One region of the Streptacidiphilus sp. PB12-B1b genome, then DNA from elsewhere that is predicted to be linked to it. Evidence: riboswitches for the same ligand, from Rfam matches in the RefSeq annotation. Region 1 holds a riboswitch; each other region holds the start of a gene.

Region 1 (5,054 bases):
ACCCGGACGACGGTGCGCCGGTCCCCGACCGCCTCGCGCAGCGCGGCCAGCCGGGCGTCCACGTCGGGCCGGTGCGCGCGCTCGCGCAGGAAGTCGCCGTCGGCGCCGAGCGGGTGCACGCCCAGGTGGGTGGTGCGGCCCTGGTGCGTGACGACCGGGGCGTCGCCGCTGCGGTCCACCTCCGCGCCGAGGACGTGCTCGCAGCAGTCGGCGAAGGCGTCGGCCCAGCGGCGGGTGAGGAACCCGGCCCGGTCCGCGCCGAGGATGCCGGTCAGCACCTCGGCCGCCACGTCGTCCGGCAGCAGCCGGTAGTAGTCCGGCGGCGCCCAGGGCGTGTGCGAGAAGTGCCCGATCCGCAGGTCCGGCCGCAGCTCGCGGAGCAGCCGGGGTGTCAGTGACAGGTGGTAGTCCTGGACGAGCACGGTGGCCCCGGGCGCGGCAGCCTCGGCCAGCGCCTCGGCGAAGGCCGTGTTGTACGCCTGGTAGGAGGCCCACTCGCGGCGGAAGGAGGCCCCGAAGACCGGAGTCGTCGGCGTGTTGTAGATCAGGTGGTGGACGAACCAGAGGGTGGAGTTGGCGACGCCGTTGTAGGCCCGGGCGAAGGTGCCCGGGTCGATGTCCAGCATGCGTACGGAGGGGTCGGTGACCCCCTGCCGGGTGGCGGCGCGGTCGCCCTCGGTCAGGGCGGCGCAGACCCACACCGACTCGATCTCGTCGCCGATCGCGGACAGCCCGGAGACCAGGCCCCCGCCGCCCCGGCGCGGGGTGAGCGTCCCGTCGTCCTCGACCGTGTACGAGACGGGCCCCCGGTTGGAGGCGAGCAGGATCCGGGCGGGGCTTGCGTTGACCATGGTTGAGAGCCTTGCCGCAGCGGAGCAGGGTCAAACCCGGTATTCGGGCAGGCTGACCACGGGAGGCCGGTCGGTGCCCGGTATCGGCACGGTCAGGGGGGCGAAGCCGGTGGGCGTTCGGGTGAACTGGGTGAGGTACGGGCTGACCAGGTCGTCGCTGGGCTTGAGCCGGTCGCTGCGGGCCAGCCGGTCCAGGGCGGTGCGGTAGATGGTGGCCGCCATCCGGCCCAGGGCCTGCGCGTCCTGGTGCCGGTGGTGCCGCACGCCCACGTCGACCTGCGCCAGGGCGTCCAGTCCGGCCAGTTCCAGGGCGTCCACCAGCAGGCCCAGCTCCACCCCGTAGCCGGTGGCGAAGGGCAGCCGCTCCAGCAGCGAGCGCCGCGCCGCGTACTCGCCGCCGAGCGGCTGGACGAAGCCGGCCAGCCGGGGCCAGTGCAGGTTCAGCAGCGGGCGGGCGACCAGCTCGGTGACCCTGCCCCCGCCGGCCGGGATGGAGACCGTCTCGGTGTCCAGCGGCCGGTCGTACATGGCCTTCACGAAGGCCACCCCGGGGTCGGTGAGCAGCGGGCCGACGATGCCGGAGACGAAGGCCGAGGAGAACTCGCGCAGGTCGGCGTCGATGAAGCAGACGATGTCGCCCCGGGTGGCCAGCAGCGAGCGCCACAGCACCTCGCCCTTGCCGGGCTCGGCCGGGAGCCGCGGCAGGATGGCGTCCCGGTGCACCACCCGGGCCCCGGCCTCCGCCGCGACTCGCGCGGTGCCGTCGGTGGAGCCGGAGTCGACCACCACCAGTTCGTCGACCAGCGGCGCGGCGTCCATCAGGTCACGGCGGATGGCGGCGACGATGGCGCCGACGGTGGCCTCCTCGTCCAGGGCCGGCAGCACCACGCTGACCGTGGCCCCGGTGGCGCGCTTGGCGTCCAGCAGCTGCGGCAGCGGCCGGTCGGCCGCCGTCCAGGAGCGGCGGCCCAGCCAGTCCGCGACCTCGTCAAGCACAGCACTCCTCGGTAGTGGCTCCGTAGTTGCCCCGCGGTGGCGGCGTCCGGCGCAGCGGGGCGTCCCGTCTCGCCTCGCGGACGACTGCCGTCCGCGCGCGGCGCTTCGGTTACAGTCTTGGAGGACACGGCACGCCCATTGCAGCGGGGGTGCCCAGTCTTACGCACAAATGCGAACCGGCGCTGACCGACAGGTCGCGCGCGGACGCCATAGAGCTCATCCAGAGGGACTGAGGGAACGGCCCGTCGAAGTCCCGGCAACCCTCCTGCCAGCCGGCCTGCGGCCCTGGTGGGGAAGGTGCCAATTCCGTCCCGTGGCGAGACACGCCCCGGGGAAGATGAGGAGAGAGGGCCTCGCCACCATGGCAGTCACTGCTGTTACGTCCGTCACACCGCCCGTCGCACCGGAGGCCTTCGGCCCCGCCGTGGCGCTGTCCTGTCGGGAGTGCGGCGCCCGCACCCCGCTCGCACCGGACTTCGCCTGTACCCAGTGTTTCGGCCCGCTCGAAGTGGCCTACGACCTGCCCGTCGGCGATCCCGAGGCGCTGCGCGCCCGGATCGAGGCCGGCCCGGCCAACATCTGGCGCTACGCCCCGCTGCTGCCGGTCGCCGCCGACGTGGCCGACCGCCCCAACCTGAACCCCGGCTGGACCAAGCTGGTCAAGGCCGACAACCTGGCCCGCGAGCTGGGCGTCACCGGCGGCCTGTACGTCAAGGACGACTCCGGCAACCCCACCCACTCGTTCAAGGACCGGGTGGTGGCGATCGCCGTCGAGGCTGCCCGCACCTTCGGCTTCACCACCCTCTCCTGCTCCTCCACCGGCAACCTGGCCGGGGCGGTCGGCGCGGCCGCCGCCCGCACCGGGCTGCGCTCCTGCGTGTTCATCCCGCACGACCTGGAGCAGGGCAAGGTGGTCATGGCCGCGGTGTACGGCGGCGAGCTGGTCGGCATCGAGGGCAACTACGACGACGTGAACCGCTTCTGCTCGGAGCTGATCGGCGACCCGGCCGGCGAGGGCTGGGGCTTCGTCAACGTCAACCTGCGGCCGTACTACGGCGAGGGTTCCAAGACCCTGGCGTACGAGATCTGCGAGCAGCTGGGCTGGCGGCTGCCGGACCAGATCGTCATCCCGATCGCCTCGGGCTCGCAGCTCACCAAGATCGACAAGGGGCTGAAGGAGCTGATCGCCCTCGGCCTGGTCGAGGACAAGCCGTACAAGATCTTCGGCGCCCAGGCCGAGGGCTGCTCGCCGGTGTCGGTCGCCTTCAAGGCCGGGCGCGACGTGATCCGCCCGCAGAAGCCGGACACCATCGCCAAGTCCCTGGCCATCGGCAACCCGGCGGACGGCCCCTACGTGCTGGACATCTGCAGCCGCACCGGCGGCGCGGTCGAGGACGTCAACGACGAGCAGGTGGTCGACGCCATCAAGCTGCTGGCCCGCACCGAGGGCATCTTCGCGGAGACCGCGGGCGGCGTCACCGTGGGCGTGCTGCAGAAGCTCATCAAGAACGGCCTGCTCGACCCGGCCGCCGAGACCGTCGTCCTGAACACCGGTGACGGCCTGAAGACCCTGGACGCGGTGGAGCCGACCACCGGCCTGTCCGCGACCATCCGCCCGACCCTTGACTCGTTCCGAGAGGCTGGCCTCGCATGAGTGTCTCCGTCCGCATCCCGACGATCCTGCGCACCTACACCGGCGGCGCGGCCGAGGTGAAGGCCGAGGGCGCCACCCTCGCCGCCGTCATCGCCGACCTGGAGGCCAACCACGCGGGCATCAGCGACCGCATCCTGGACGACGGCGGCAAGCTGCGCCGCTTCGTGAACGTCTACGTCAACGAGGACGACGTGCGCTTCGCCGACGGCCTGGAGACCGCCACGCCGGACGGCGCGGGCGTCTCGATCATCCCGGCCGTCGCCGGCGGCTGCTGACCGGCTGCCGACCGACTGCACCGGCCTCCTCGGCGCCCACGGGCGGCGGGCGCGGTACCCCTGCGGGGGCCGCGCCCGCCGCCTTCGTGCATTCGGCGCCGCAGTGGGCGTTCGGGGCCGCCCCGGGCCGTCCGTGGCCGGCGGGGCCGGGGGTGCGGGAATGCAATGCCGGGCCTGCGGGTGGCTTTCCGGACCGGTGGTTTTACGCCGCGACGAATACCGAGCGCAACCGAATCGCGTCGCAATCGCTCCCGGCGCCGGTGGATTCCGGGGCCGAATCCGGGCCGAATGCGGGGATTCCGGCACCGCGCCCGACGGCTTCCGCGGCGGCGTCCGAAGCAGCGCGCCCGGGGCTGTCCGCAGTGGCCGGGAAAGCGTCCGCGCAGAGGTAGAGTGGCCTCTGGTAGCTGCTTCGGAGTCGGAGCGGATCCACGTGTTCCGGCTGCCCGTGCGGGTCGGAGCCCTCGGTCGCCGCCCCGGTCCGGTACCGCCGGTGCCCGCTTCAAACCCTCTTTCGCGCCTGTCACCCGCAGTGCCCGCCGCCCGCCCTGACCCCCGTGCCCCGATGGTTGAGATTCGGCCAGCCGCCCGGCGGAGCGCCCGCGTCAGAATTTACGCGACGATTTGTCTCAGTGGTCCGCTATGTCCGGGCCGAATTGCGTTGTTTTGTTCGCGTTAATCCGCTCTTGCCCCTTGACGCGCCCCAAGAATTGCCTCCCTTTTGCCCTGTTGCAGAGGGCATCGGAGTGGATACATTCAGCGTCGGTTGGAGCGCCGCGCACCGCGTGGCGGCTCGGCCCGGTCCGCGGAGTGCGGACCGTGAAAGGGCCAGTAATAGGGGAGTTTGGAATGGCTCAGGGCACCGTCAAGTGGTTCAACGCGGAGAAGGGGTACGGCTTCATCGCGGTCGACGGTGGTGCGGACGTGTTCGTCCACTACAGCGCGATCCAGATGGACGGGTACCGGTCGCTCGAAGAGGGCCAGCGAGTCGAGTTCGAGATCTCGCAGGGTCAGAAGGGTCCGCAGGCGGACATGGTCCGCGTGGTGTGACCTGTCGGGTGATCGCTGACAGGACATGACCGGCCGAGCCTCGTTCCGGACGGAGCAGTGACGCAGGTCTTTCACCAGGCCCGTACCCCCCAGGGGTACGGGCCTGGCGTCCGTTGTGGCCGGGTTCCCACCTCATCTGCTTGCGCCCACCCGTCGCCCGACCACCGCCCCTCCAACGTGGCCCTTCGGGCCGCTTGCACTCTAGGGGGTCGAGTGCTAATCATTGGC
Region 2 (5,054 bases), 2.4 Mb from region 1:
CCCCTTGGCCCGCAGGGGCGCGAAGGGGTCGGCCGGCCGCGCCGCGGAGGCGCCGCCTGGGGGTACGTCCGATGACACCACGTCGCCTGACACCACGTCGCCTCCACCGCGCTGTGCTCCTGCCGACTCTCGGTCGATGGTGACAGCCTGATGCCGAGATACCCGGCATTTCGCATGTCCGCGCAGGTCAGCGTGGTAGGTGTGGGCCCGTCGGGGCGCCGTGGCCGGGCGCCCTAGAGGTCGAGCAGCTCCTCGTGGAAGCCGCCGAAGCCGCCCTCGCGGTCGATCAGGTGGACCTCCAGGATCCAGTGGGCCCGGTGCCCGGCGCGGTCGGTGCGGCGCATGGGCCCGTCGCTGCCGGGGGCGATGTACGACTGGATCCGGTCCCCGTCGATCAGCTCGTGCGGGAACTCGCCCACCAGGTGCCCGGAGTGGGTGTGGCCGAAGGTCCAGCCCGCCGCCTCGGACAGCCGCACCACCTCGGCGTACAGCTCCTCGCCGGTGATGTCCGGCCGGGCCTCGAAGTAGCGCCGCCCGGCCGCGAAGACCTCGGGCAGGTCATCGCGCAGTCGGTGCTTGACCGGGTCGTCGCCGAGGACGAAGGTGCGCCCGAAGTCGGCCTCCCACTCCTCGAAGAGCGGGCCGAAGTCGGCGAAGACGATGTCGTCCTCCGCGAGGACGCGGTCCGGCGGGTTCTCCCGGTAGGGGAGCAGGGTGTTCGGGCCGGAGCGGATGATCCGCTTGTGCCAGTAGCGCTTCACGTCGAACATCTCGTTGGCCAGGTCGCGGACGCGGTCGCTCACCGCCCGCTCGCTCTGCCCGGGGGTGATCAGCTCGCGGCGCTCCAGCTCGGCGAACAGCTCAACGGCCTTGGCCTGCGCGTCCAGCAGCTTCTCGGCACGCGTCGTCTCCTCATGCATGGGCCCGACCCTAGGGCCGGGCCCATGCACCGGCAAACACATTTCCCGGGGCGCCCCCGGAGGCCCCGGACGCCCTCAGGCGGAGAGCCGGCGGAAGCCGCTGGCGTGGAAGACCAGCGGCGGGACGGCCGGATCGGCGTCCAGCTCGTGCACCCGCAGCAGCACGATGTCGTGGTCGCCCGCCCGGATCACCTGCTCGACGCTGCAGTCCAGCCACGCGCCGGCGTCCTCCAGCAGGACCGCGCCGTCGGCGGTGGCGCGCCAGTCCAGCGACGCGAACCGGTCCGGGCCGCGCCCGGCCAGCTGTCGGCAGGCCCGCTCCTGGTGCGCGCCGAGGACGCTGACGCCCAGCCGTCCGCGGCCGCGCAGCACCGGCCAGGTGGACGAGGTGTGCGCGACGCAGACCGAGACCAGCGGCGGATCGAGCGACACCGAGGTGAAGGAGCTGGCGGCGATGCCGACCGGTCTGCCGTCGACCAGCGCGGCGACCGCGGTCACCCCGGTCGGGAAGGCGCCGAAGACGCGCCGCAGCTGCTCCGGGTGCAGGGCCTGGTCGACGCTCATGAGACCACCCGGACCGGTTCGGCGCCCAGGCTCGCCGCCACCTGCGGCCGTGCCGCTGTCAGCCACTTCTCCAGCTCCTCGGAGGCGGTGTAGTCCGCGTCCAGCAGGAACAGGCCCCGGGTCGGAACGGTGGCGCCCAGCTCCACCAGCACGGGCTTGAGCTGCAGCTCGGCCGCCAGCGAGTGCCGCCAGTGCGCGCCCAGCAGCAGCGGCACGGCGGTCACCCCGGCCAGCGAGCCGGAGCCGAGGCCGTCCAGGAACAGCTTCAGCAGCCCGGTGTAGGACGCCTTGTAGGTGGGGCTGGCGACCACCAGCAGGCTCGCGCCCTGGACCTCGGCGGCGGCCTCGGCCACCCGCGGGTCCTGCGGGTCGAACAGGGCCGGCCCGAGGTCGGCCAGCTCCACGGTGCGGTCGGGTTGACGGTCCGTCAGTCTCCCGGCGACCAGCTCGGCCGCCTCCCGGGTGCGGGACTGCGGCCTGGGGTTGCCGACGAGGACGACGACGCTCACGGGGTGCTCCTTCGGTGCGGTTTCACGGCGTGCGGACGGCGGTGGTGCGGGCGGACGCCGGTCGGGGTCCGGCCTCCTGCGGGGCCTCCGGATGGGCGGAGGCGGAGGCGGCGTCGGTGTCGGTGTCGGAGCGGGCGGTGTCGGTGTCGGAGCGGGCGGTGTCGGTGTCGGCGGGGTCGACCGGGGCCCAGGGCCACGGCGGGTCGGGGATGTCGCGGCGCAGCACCGGGGCGACGGCGGACTGGAACAGCTCCAGCGAGTCGCGGTGCTGCGCGGTGGTCAGCCCGCCCGGCTCGGCGTGCAGGTGCAGCACGCTGTGGCCGAACTGCTCGTGGTAGCGGTGCACCTTGTCGATGATCTGCTCCGGGCTGCCGATCAGGGCGGAGCTGCGTTCGACGAAGTCCTCCAGGGTGGCGAACACCGGCTCCAGGCCCTGCCGCCGGTGGAAGCCCAGGTAGCCCTCGAAGACCGGCCGGTAGTCGGCGAGGGCCTGCTGCGAGGTCGGCGCGGCGTAGAAGCCGGCCGTGCCCGCGCCCACCGCGGCCTGCGCCGGGTCGTGCCCGTAGTGCTCCCAGCGCTCGCGGTAGTAGCGGACGAGGGCGGCGTAGGGCTCGATCGTGTTGGTCACGTTGGCGGAGAACAGCGGATCGCCGTAGCGGGCGGCCAGGTCCACCGACTCGCGACTGGTGGCGCTGCCGTGCCAGACCCGGACCGGCCGCTGGTACGGCCGGGGCCAGACCTCCGCGTCCAGCAGCGCCGGACGGAACTTCGGCGAGGCGGTGACCTTGTCGTTGCGCCAGATCTCCCGGAACAGCTGGTACGACTCGGCGTTGCGGTCCCACTGGTCCTCGGGGGTGACCTGGAACAGTTCGCGCTGGGCGGTGCCGTTGCCCTTGCCGATGATCAGCTCCAGCCGGCCGCCGGAGAGGTGGTCCAGGGTGGCGTAGTCCTCGTAGGCGCGGACCGGGTCCAGCAGGCTCAGCGTGGTGACCGCGGTGAACAGCCTGATCCGCCGGGTGAGCGCGGCGACATGGCTGAGGACGACGGTGGGGGAGGAGGAGATGAACGGGCGCTCGTGCCGCTCGCCGACGCCGAACCCGTCGAAGCCCAGCTGCTCGGCGAGCAGCGCGCTGTCGACCACCTGCCGGAAGCGCTCCTGGGTGGACGGCTGGACGCCGGTGACCGGGTCGGGCGCGTGCACGATCAGGGTGATGGCGATGAACTTCATGCCGCTGCCCCCGGTATCCCGTGGATGCCGGTCACGGCGGCTGCGCCCGGCGGCGGCAACGGTGGTGCGGTGCGGTGCGGTTGGGGCATGGGAGGTCGCTTCCTGCTCGGGCGGAGGGGGGTGCCACCGGGGCTGCGGGCATGCCGGACGGAACCTGCGCCGGGCGGTGGCCCGGGGCAGCGTCGGCGGGGGAGGGTTCGGCGAGGGGGAGGGGGCCGGCGGGGGCGGCACGCGGCGCAGCGGTGTGCGGCGGCTGCCGGGTGAGCCGGACGGAGCCGGGGCTCAGGCCGCCGTACAGAGGGCGCTGGAGATGCGCTGCAGATCGATGTGACGACGCGAGTAGGTACCGATGGCTCGACGCACGGCGGTCCCCTCCTGCTCGATCTCGCGCTTGCGGACACCGGTTCGGCTCCGCCGGGTCGTCACCTGGAGCACCCCGCCGCGCAGGAGGGTTGCTGGTCAGCCAGCCAGGGCTTGCCGCTGACGCTCGTTACCTCTCCCCAACGTAACTCCGCAGGCGCCCCGAACACAATCCCCCCAGGTGGGCCGTGGGCGGCGGGGTCCGAACCGTGGACGGGCATTGCCGAAAGCCGGTGGAGCGGATAACTTGTGCCCTGGTTATGAGCATCAGTGTCAAGCCCTGGCTTGCTGATCGGCAACCCTCCCACGCGGCGGGGTGCTCCAGGTGACGACCCGACAGGACGCAGCCGTCCTGTAAGCGCGAGCCCCACGGGGGCCTGAGGAGGGCGAGGTGATCCGCATGCAGGTACGCACCACCGGCGACGGCGGCACGCCGCGCCCGTACGGCTTCGGCCGGCTCAGGGTCGCCCGGCGCCATGTCGACCTGCTGCGGGTGAGCAGCGCGCTGTGTCCGGGGACGTCCGCGGTCTGTTGACCGCCCGCGCCGTACGGCGTTGCACGCCGTCGGCCCTGCCCGGACCCGCCCGCTCACCCCCGCACGCCGCCACGCCGCCATGTCCCCACCATGGCGTGGTGCTGCACTTCCCTGGGACGGAAAGCACACCCTCATGAGCAGTTCTGAAACCTCCGCGCGGCCGTCCGCCGTGCCCGAACCACCGCCGCCGGCGGCCCCGCAGGCCGGGACCGGCGGCCGTCCCGACCTCGATCAGCTGCTCGACGCGAAGCCGGTACCGCTGCGCCGCCCCGGCCAGTGGGCCTCCGCCCTGGTCCTGCTGGTCCTGTTCGCCATGTTCGTGCACACGGTGCTGACCAACAGCCGGTTCCAGTGGGGCACCGTGGGGGACTACTTCCTCAACGCCTCGATCCTGCACGGGCTGGAGCTGACGCTCTGGCTCACCGCGGCGGTGATGGCCACCGGCTACCTGCTCGGGGTGGGCGTCGCCGCCATGCGGCTCTCCCGGAACCCGGTCCTGCGCTCGCTCAGCTTCGGCTTCGTCTGGCTGGTACGCTCCGTCCCGCTGCTGGTCCAGCTGCTCTTCTGGTACGAACTGGCCTCGCTGTACCCGCAGTTGTCGCTGGGCATCCCCTTCGGCCCGGAGTTCGCCACGGCCCGGACGGCGCACCTGTTCAGCGGGATCCTGGCCGCCTTCGTCGGGCTCAGCCTGGACGTCGCGGCCTTCTCCTCGGAGATCATCCGGGGCGGCATCCTGTCGGTGGAGCACGGCCAGACCGAGGCGGCCCAGGCACTGGGCCTCGGCAACGCCCGGATCTTCCGCCGGATCGTGCTCCCGCAGGCGATGCCGGCCATCGTCCCGGCCACCGGCAACCTGCTGATCGGAATGCTCAAGGCCACCTCCATCGTCAGCGTCATCGCGGTCCAGGACCTGCTCTACTCAGCGCAGTTGATCTACA
Region 3 (5,054 bases), 1.3 Mb from region 1:
CCGGCACTGTCGGTGCTGACCGCCATGTTCGTCCACGCCGGCTGGATGCACCTGCTCGGCAACATGGTGTTCCTCTACGTCTTCGGCACCATGGCCGAGGAGCGCATGGGACGCCTGCCCTACCTCCTCTTCTACGTGGCCGTGGGCTACCTGGCGACGTACGGCTACGCCCTGGTCGAGCTGCACGGCGCCAGCGGCGGGCAGTCGCTGGTGGGGGCGTCCGGGGCGATCGCCGGGGTGCTGGGGGCGTACCTGCGGCTGTACCCCCGGGCGCGGGTGACCACGGTCGTCCCGCTGCTGCTGTTCCTGCCGCTGCGCTTCCCGGCGTGGGCGGTGCTCGGGCTGTGGTTCGTCATCCAGGGACTGTCGCTGCGCTCCCCCGGCGCGGCCTCCCCGGACGTCGCCTACGCGGCGCACCTGATCGGCTTCGCCGGAGGCTTCCTCTTCGCCTGGCTGCTCTACTGCCGCAGGCGCGGGCGCGGCTACGCTGGGCCCACCGCACTGCCACCCTCCCAGGAGACCTACCCGTGATCACCGCGATCGTGCTCATCAAGACCAGCGTCGACCGGATCCCCGAGATCGCCGAGACGATCGCGGCCCTGGAGGGCGTCAGCGAGGTGTACTCCGTCACCGGCACCTACGACCTGGTGGCGATGGTCCGGGTGCGGGCGCACGAGGACCTGGCGGACGTCATCCCCGGGCACGTCAACCAGGTGCCGGGAGTGGTCAGCACGGAGACCCACATCGCCTTCCGCACCTACTCCCGGCACGACCTGGACGCGGCCTTCGCCATCGGCCTGGACGAGTAGCGGACGCCACTCCCGCGGATGCCCCCAGGACGCGCCCGCGCCGCCGCCCGGGCCCGCCGCCCGGGCGGTCCGGTCAGCGGCGGGTGTCGGGGACGCAGCGGCCGCCCTCGGTGCGGTAGGCCCACTGCGCGCCCTGGGTGACCAGCTCCCGCACCGCCGCCACGAAGCGGTCGACGTGCTCGTCCGGGGTGCCCGCGCCGAAGCTGACCCGGATCGCGTTCAGGCTGCGCTCCCCCGGCAGCGACGCCTCCGGCGCCCCGCACTCGGAGGGCACGTTCTCCTCGCCGCCGAGCAGGGTCCGCACCAGCGGGTGCGCGCAGAACAGGCCGTCGCGGACGCCGATGCCGTACTCGGCGGACAGCGCGGCGGAGAAGTGCGAGCTGTTCCAGCCCTGCACCACGAAGGAGAGCACGCCGACCCGCGGGTGGTCCTCGCCGAACAGGGTCAGCACCCGCACCTCGGGCACGGCCGCCAGGCCCTCGCGCAGCCGGGCGATCAGCTGCCGCTCCCGGGCCACCAGCGCGTCGAACCCGGCCTCGCGCAGCGCCCGGCAGGCCGAGGCGATCGCGTAGGCGCCGATGACGTTGGGCGAGCCCGCCTCGTGCCGGGCCGGGCCGCGGTGCCACTCGACCGCGACCGAGCCGTCCGCCTCCCGGGCCACGGTGCGGCTGGCCCCGCCGCCCGCCAGGTACGGCTCGGCGGCGTCCAGCCAGTCGGCGCGCCCGGCCAGGACCCCGGCGCCGAAGGGCGCGTACAGCTTGTGGCCGGAGAAGGCGACCCAGTCGACGTCCAGCTCGCGGACCGAGACCGGGTGGTGCGGGGCGAGCTGCGCGGCGTCCAGGACGATCCGGGCGCCGTACCGGTGCGCGGTCGCGGCCAGCTCGCGGACCGGCCAGATCTCCCCGGTGACGTTGGACGCGCCGGTCACGCAGACCAGCTCCGGCCGCGGCCCGCCCGCGGCGTGCGCGGCCGCCAGCGCCTCCTCCAGCGCGGCGACCGCCTGCTCCGGGGAGCGCGGGGCGCGCAGGTAGGTGACGTCCAGGCCGCGACCGCGCCAGGGCAGCAGCGAGGCGTGGTGCTCGGTCTCGAAGGCGTACACCCGGGTGCCCGCGGGCAGCGCGCTCGCCAGCAGGTTCAGCGAATCGGTGGTGGCCCGGGTGAAGACCACCTGGTCGTCCTCGCGCAGCTGGAGGAAGTCGGCGACGGTGGCGCGGCTCTGCTCGAACAGGTCGGTGGACAGCTGCGAGAGGTAGCCCGCCCCCCGGTGCACGCTGCCGTAGTAGGGGGCGTAGGCGGCGACGTCGTCCCAGACCCGCTGCAGGGCGGGGGCGCTGGCGGCGTAGTCGAGCGCCGCGTAGGTCACCTTCTCGCCGCCGACCAGCGGCACCTCGACCTCGCGGCCGAGGACGTCGAGCGGACGGCAGGTGTCGACGGCGTTCGGGTACGAGGACATGACTACCCCTCCAGGGCATCCAGTGGATCCCTGGCAGCAGCCGAACGAGGGGATCCGCGCTTGCCCTGCGACGGGTCGTCGCAAGGCCCGGTCGTCACCTGGAAGCACCCCGCCACGGACGGAGGGTTGCCGGACAGCCAGCCAGGGCCTTTGCGGTGCATCACCGCGTGCTGTCACTCGTGACCTGCGGACGATTATGCCAGGGGTCCGCCCGCCGGGCGAACCCCTGTCCGGATTGCGAGACGCGGCATCCGGGGGGCGGACGCCGCCGCCCGGCTATGGCTGCCGGTGGGTGGCCTGCGCCCAGCGGGCCAGCACCTGCTCGGCGGCGCCGGAGTCGATGGACTCGGCGGTGCGCTTCATCGCCGCCCGCATCTGCTCCACCAGCGGCGCGTCGGTCTGGTCCAGCGCGACCAGCGCGGAGGCCGAGTTGAGCAGCACCGCATCGCGCACCGGGCCGGGCTCCCCGGCCAGCACCCGGCGGGCGACCTTGGCGTTGTAGGCGGCGTCGGCCCCGCGCAGGGCCTCGATCCCGACGTACTCGACGCCGACGTCGTGCGGGTCGAAGGAGAACCGCTCCACGGAGCCGTTCCGCACCTGCCACACGGTGGAGGTACCGGTCACCGTCAACTCGTCGAGGCCGTCGTCACCCCTGAACACCAGTGCCGAGGAGCCCCGCTCGGCGAGCACCCCGGCGATCAGCCCGGCCATCCGGGTGTCGAAGCAGCCGACCGCGTTGGCGCCGACCCGGGCCGGGTTGGTGAGCGGGCCCAGCAGGTTGAACGAGGTGGGCACGCCCAGGTCGCCGCGGGCGGTGCCGGCGTGCCGCATGGCCGGGTGGAACACCGGCGCCGGGCAGTAGGTGATGCCCGCCTCGACCGCGACCTGCGCGATGCGCGGCGCGGTCAGCCGTAGGTTGATGCCCAGCTGCTCCAGCACGTCGGTGGCGCCGCTGGCGGAGGAGGCGGCCCGGTTGCCGTGCTTGACCACCAGCGCGCCCGCGCCCGCGGCGACGATCGCCGACATGGTGGAGATGTTGACGGTCTTGGCCCGGTCGCCGCCGGTGCCGACGATGTCCACCGCCCGGCCGGGCACCTCGATCACGGTGGCGTGCGCGTACATGGCCTCGACCAGCCCGGTGATCTCGCCGACCGTCTCGCCCTTGGCCCGCAGCGCCACCAGGAATCCGGCCACCTGGCTGGTGGTGGCCTCGCCGGTCATCACCTGGTCCATGGCCCAGGCGGTCTCGGCGGAGGACAGGTCGGCCCCGGAGATCAGCGCGCCGAGGACGTCCGGCCACGAGCGGGCCTGCACACGGTCGCCTCCGCCGTCCGCAGGGTGCACGTTCGCCATGGCCGTGGCCTCTCAGTCGTCCTTGTAATGGAGAGGCCAGCCTAGCGACTGGGTACCGCCCGCAAACCCGGGATCTCAGCCGACGAGATGCCGGTGATCGGCCCGCAGCAGGGTGCTCGCGGTCTCGGCCAGCGCCACCGGGTCGACCGGTGCGGCGATGGCGGCGTCGGCGCGGCTCCAGACCGCCAGCCAGGAGTCCTGCGGGCGGCCGATCAGCACCAGCACCGGCGGGCAGCCGTAGATCTCGTCCTTGAGCTGGCGGCACAGGCCCATCCCGCCGACCGGGGTCGCCTCGCCGTCCAGGACCAGCAGGTCCAGCCGCCGGACGCTCTTGGCGTGCGCGTCGAGGGCCATGACCACGGCGGGGGCGGTGGCGCACTCCAGGTACTGCAGCTCGGCGAGGTCGGGGGCGGGGCGCCGGCCCAGGGCCAGCCGCACCTGCTCGCGGGTGTTGCGGTCGTCGCTGTAGACAAGAACGTTCAGTGCCATCGTCCGCATCCCCTGGGGTGTGATCGGGACCACTTAGGCGTCGACACGGATGCTACTCCCGTATCTGATGCCCCAACAGCAGGCCGGAGCGGCCGCGCCCGGTCCACAGCCGTCCGGCTGCCCCGGCTTCACCATTTCGGGCGACCCTGGGCCTGTCGCGGCAGCGGGCCCCGGGCCCCCCACCCCCTGCCGAACGGGCTACCTGCCAGGTCGCCGGTCCGCCGGAGGGTACGTCACCAGCCGGACACACCGAGGTACACCCCCGAGGTGAGGACGGAATAAGGGACCGACATAATGTCGGTCGTGGCGACAGCAACTGCAGTAGAAACCGGGCACGCACACGGATCGGTCAACCGGCCGAACCTCACCAGCGTCGGAACCATCGTCTGGCTGGCATCCGAGCTGATGTTCTTCGCGGCCCTCTTCGCGATGTACTTCACTCTCCGTTCCGTTACCGGGACGGCCTACTGGCACTCACAGAACCATGTTCTCGACGTTCCCTTCGCGTCGGTGAACACGACGGTCCTGGTGCTCTCCTCGTTCACCTGCCAGATGGGTGTCTTCGCTGCCGAGCGCGGCGACGTGAAGAAGCTCCGGGCCTGGTTCATCACGACCTTCATCATGGGCGCGATCTTCATCGGCGGTCAGATCTACGAGTACACAGACCTGGTCAAGTCGCACGGGATCTCCCTGTCCTCGTCCCCGTTCGGCTCGGTGTTCTACCTGACCACCGGCTTCCACGGGATGCACGTGACGGGCGGCCTGATCGCCTTCCTGCTGGTCCTCGGACGCACGTACGCCGCCAAGCGGTTCACGCACGAGCAGGCCACGGCAGCGATCGTCGTGTCCTACTACTGGCACTTCGTCGACGTGGTCTGGATCGGCCTCTTTGCGACCATCTATCTGATCAAGTAGGCAGGGTCGGACCGTCCCCTCGGCTCACCGCCGGG

The links. A riboswitch is a leader RNA that binds a small molecule or an ion and turns the genes downstream of it on or off. The one in region 1 is predicted to bind S-adenosylmethionine.
Region 2: another riboswitch for S-adenosylmethionine. It lies ahead of GXW83_RS13975 (LLM class flavin-dependent oxidoreductase); the one in region 1 lies ahead of thrC (threonine synthase).
Region 3: another riboswitch for S-adenosylmethionine. It lies ahead of GXW83_RS09100 (aminotransferase class V-fold PLP-dependent enzyme); the one in region 1 lies ahead of thrC (threonine synthase).

The regions. Positions count from the first base shown of each region.
Region 1 is NZ_CP048405.1:689,340-694,393, forward strand. It holds gene GXW83_RS03255 (trehalose-6-phosphate synthase) at 1-851, opposite strand, end outside; gene GXW83_RS03260 (glucosyl-3-phosphoglycerate synthase) at 882-1,847, opposite strand; SAM riboswitch class I at 2,061-2,191, shown strand; gene thrC (threonine synthase) at 2,185-3,501, shown strand; gene GXW83_RS03270 (MoaD/ThiS family protein) at 3,498-3,776, shown strand; gene GXW83_RS03275 (cold-shock protein) at 4,626-4,826, shown strand.
Region 2 is NZ_CP048405.1:3,087,525-3,092,578, forward strand. It holds gene GXW83_RS13955 (chloride channel protein) at 1-96, opposite strand, end outside; gene GXW83_RS13960 (M24 family metallopeptidase) at 234-920, opposite strand; gene GXW83_RS13965 (flavin reductase family protein) at 996-1,484, opposite strand; gene GXW83_RS13970 (NADPH-dependent FMN reductase) at 1,481-1,993, opposite strand; gene GXW83_RS13975 (LLM class flavin-dependent oxidoreductase) at 2,016-3,221, opposite strand; gene GXW83_RS35320 (putative leader peptide) at 3,504-3,647, opposite strand; SAM riboswitch class IV at 3,604-3,716, opposite strand; SAM riboswitch class IV at 3,838-3,948, shown strand; gene GXW83_RS34845 (putative leader peptide) at 3,982-4,116, shown strand; gene GXW83_RS13980 (amino acid ABC transporter permease) at 4,250-5,054, shown strand, end outside.
Region 3 is NZ_CP048405.1:1,998,243-2,003,296, reverse strand. It holds gene GXW83_RS09110 (rhomboid family intramembrane serine protease) at 1-531, shown strand, start outside; gene GXW83_RS09105 (Lrp/AsnC family transcriptional regulator) at 528-809, shown strand; gene GXW83_RS09100 (aminotransferase class V-fold PLP-dependent enzyme) at 883-2,262, opposite strand; SAM riboswitch class IV at 2,314-2,447, opposite strand; gene trpD (anthranilate phosphoribosyltransferase) at 2,539-3,615, opposite strand; gene GXW83_RS09090 (response regulator transcription factor) at 3,691-4,113, opposite strand; gene GXW83_RS09085 (heme-copper oxidase subunit III) at 4,399-5,019, shown strand.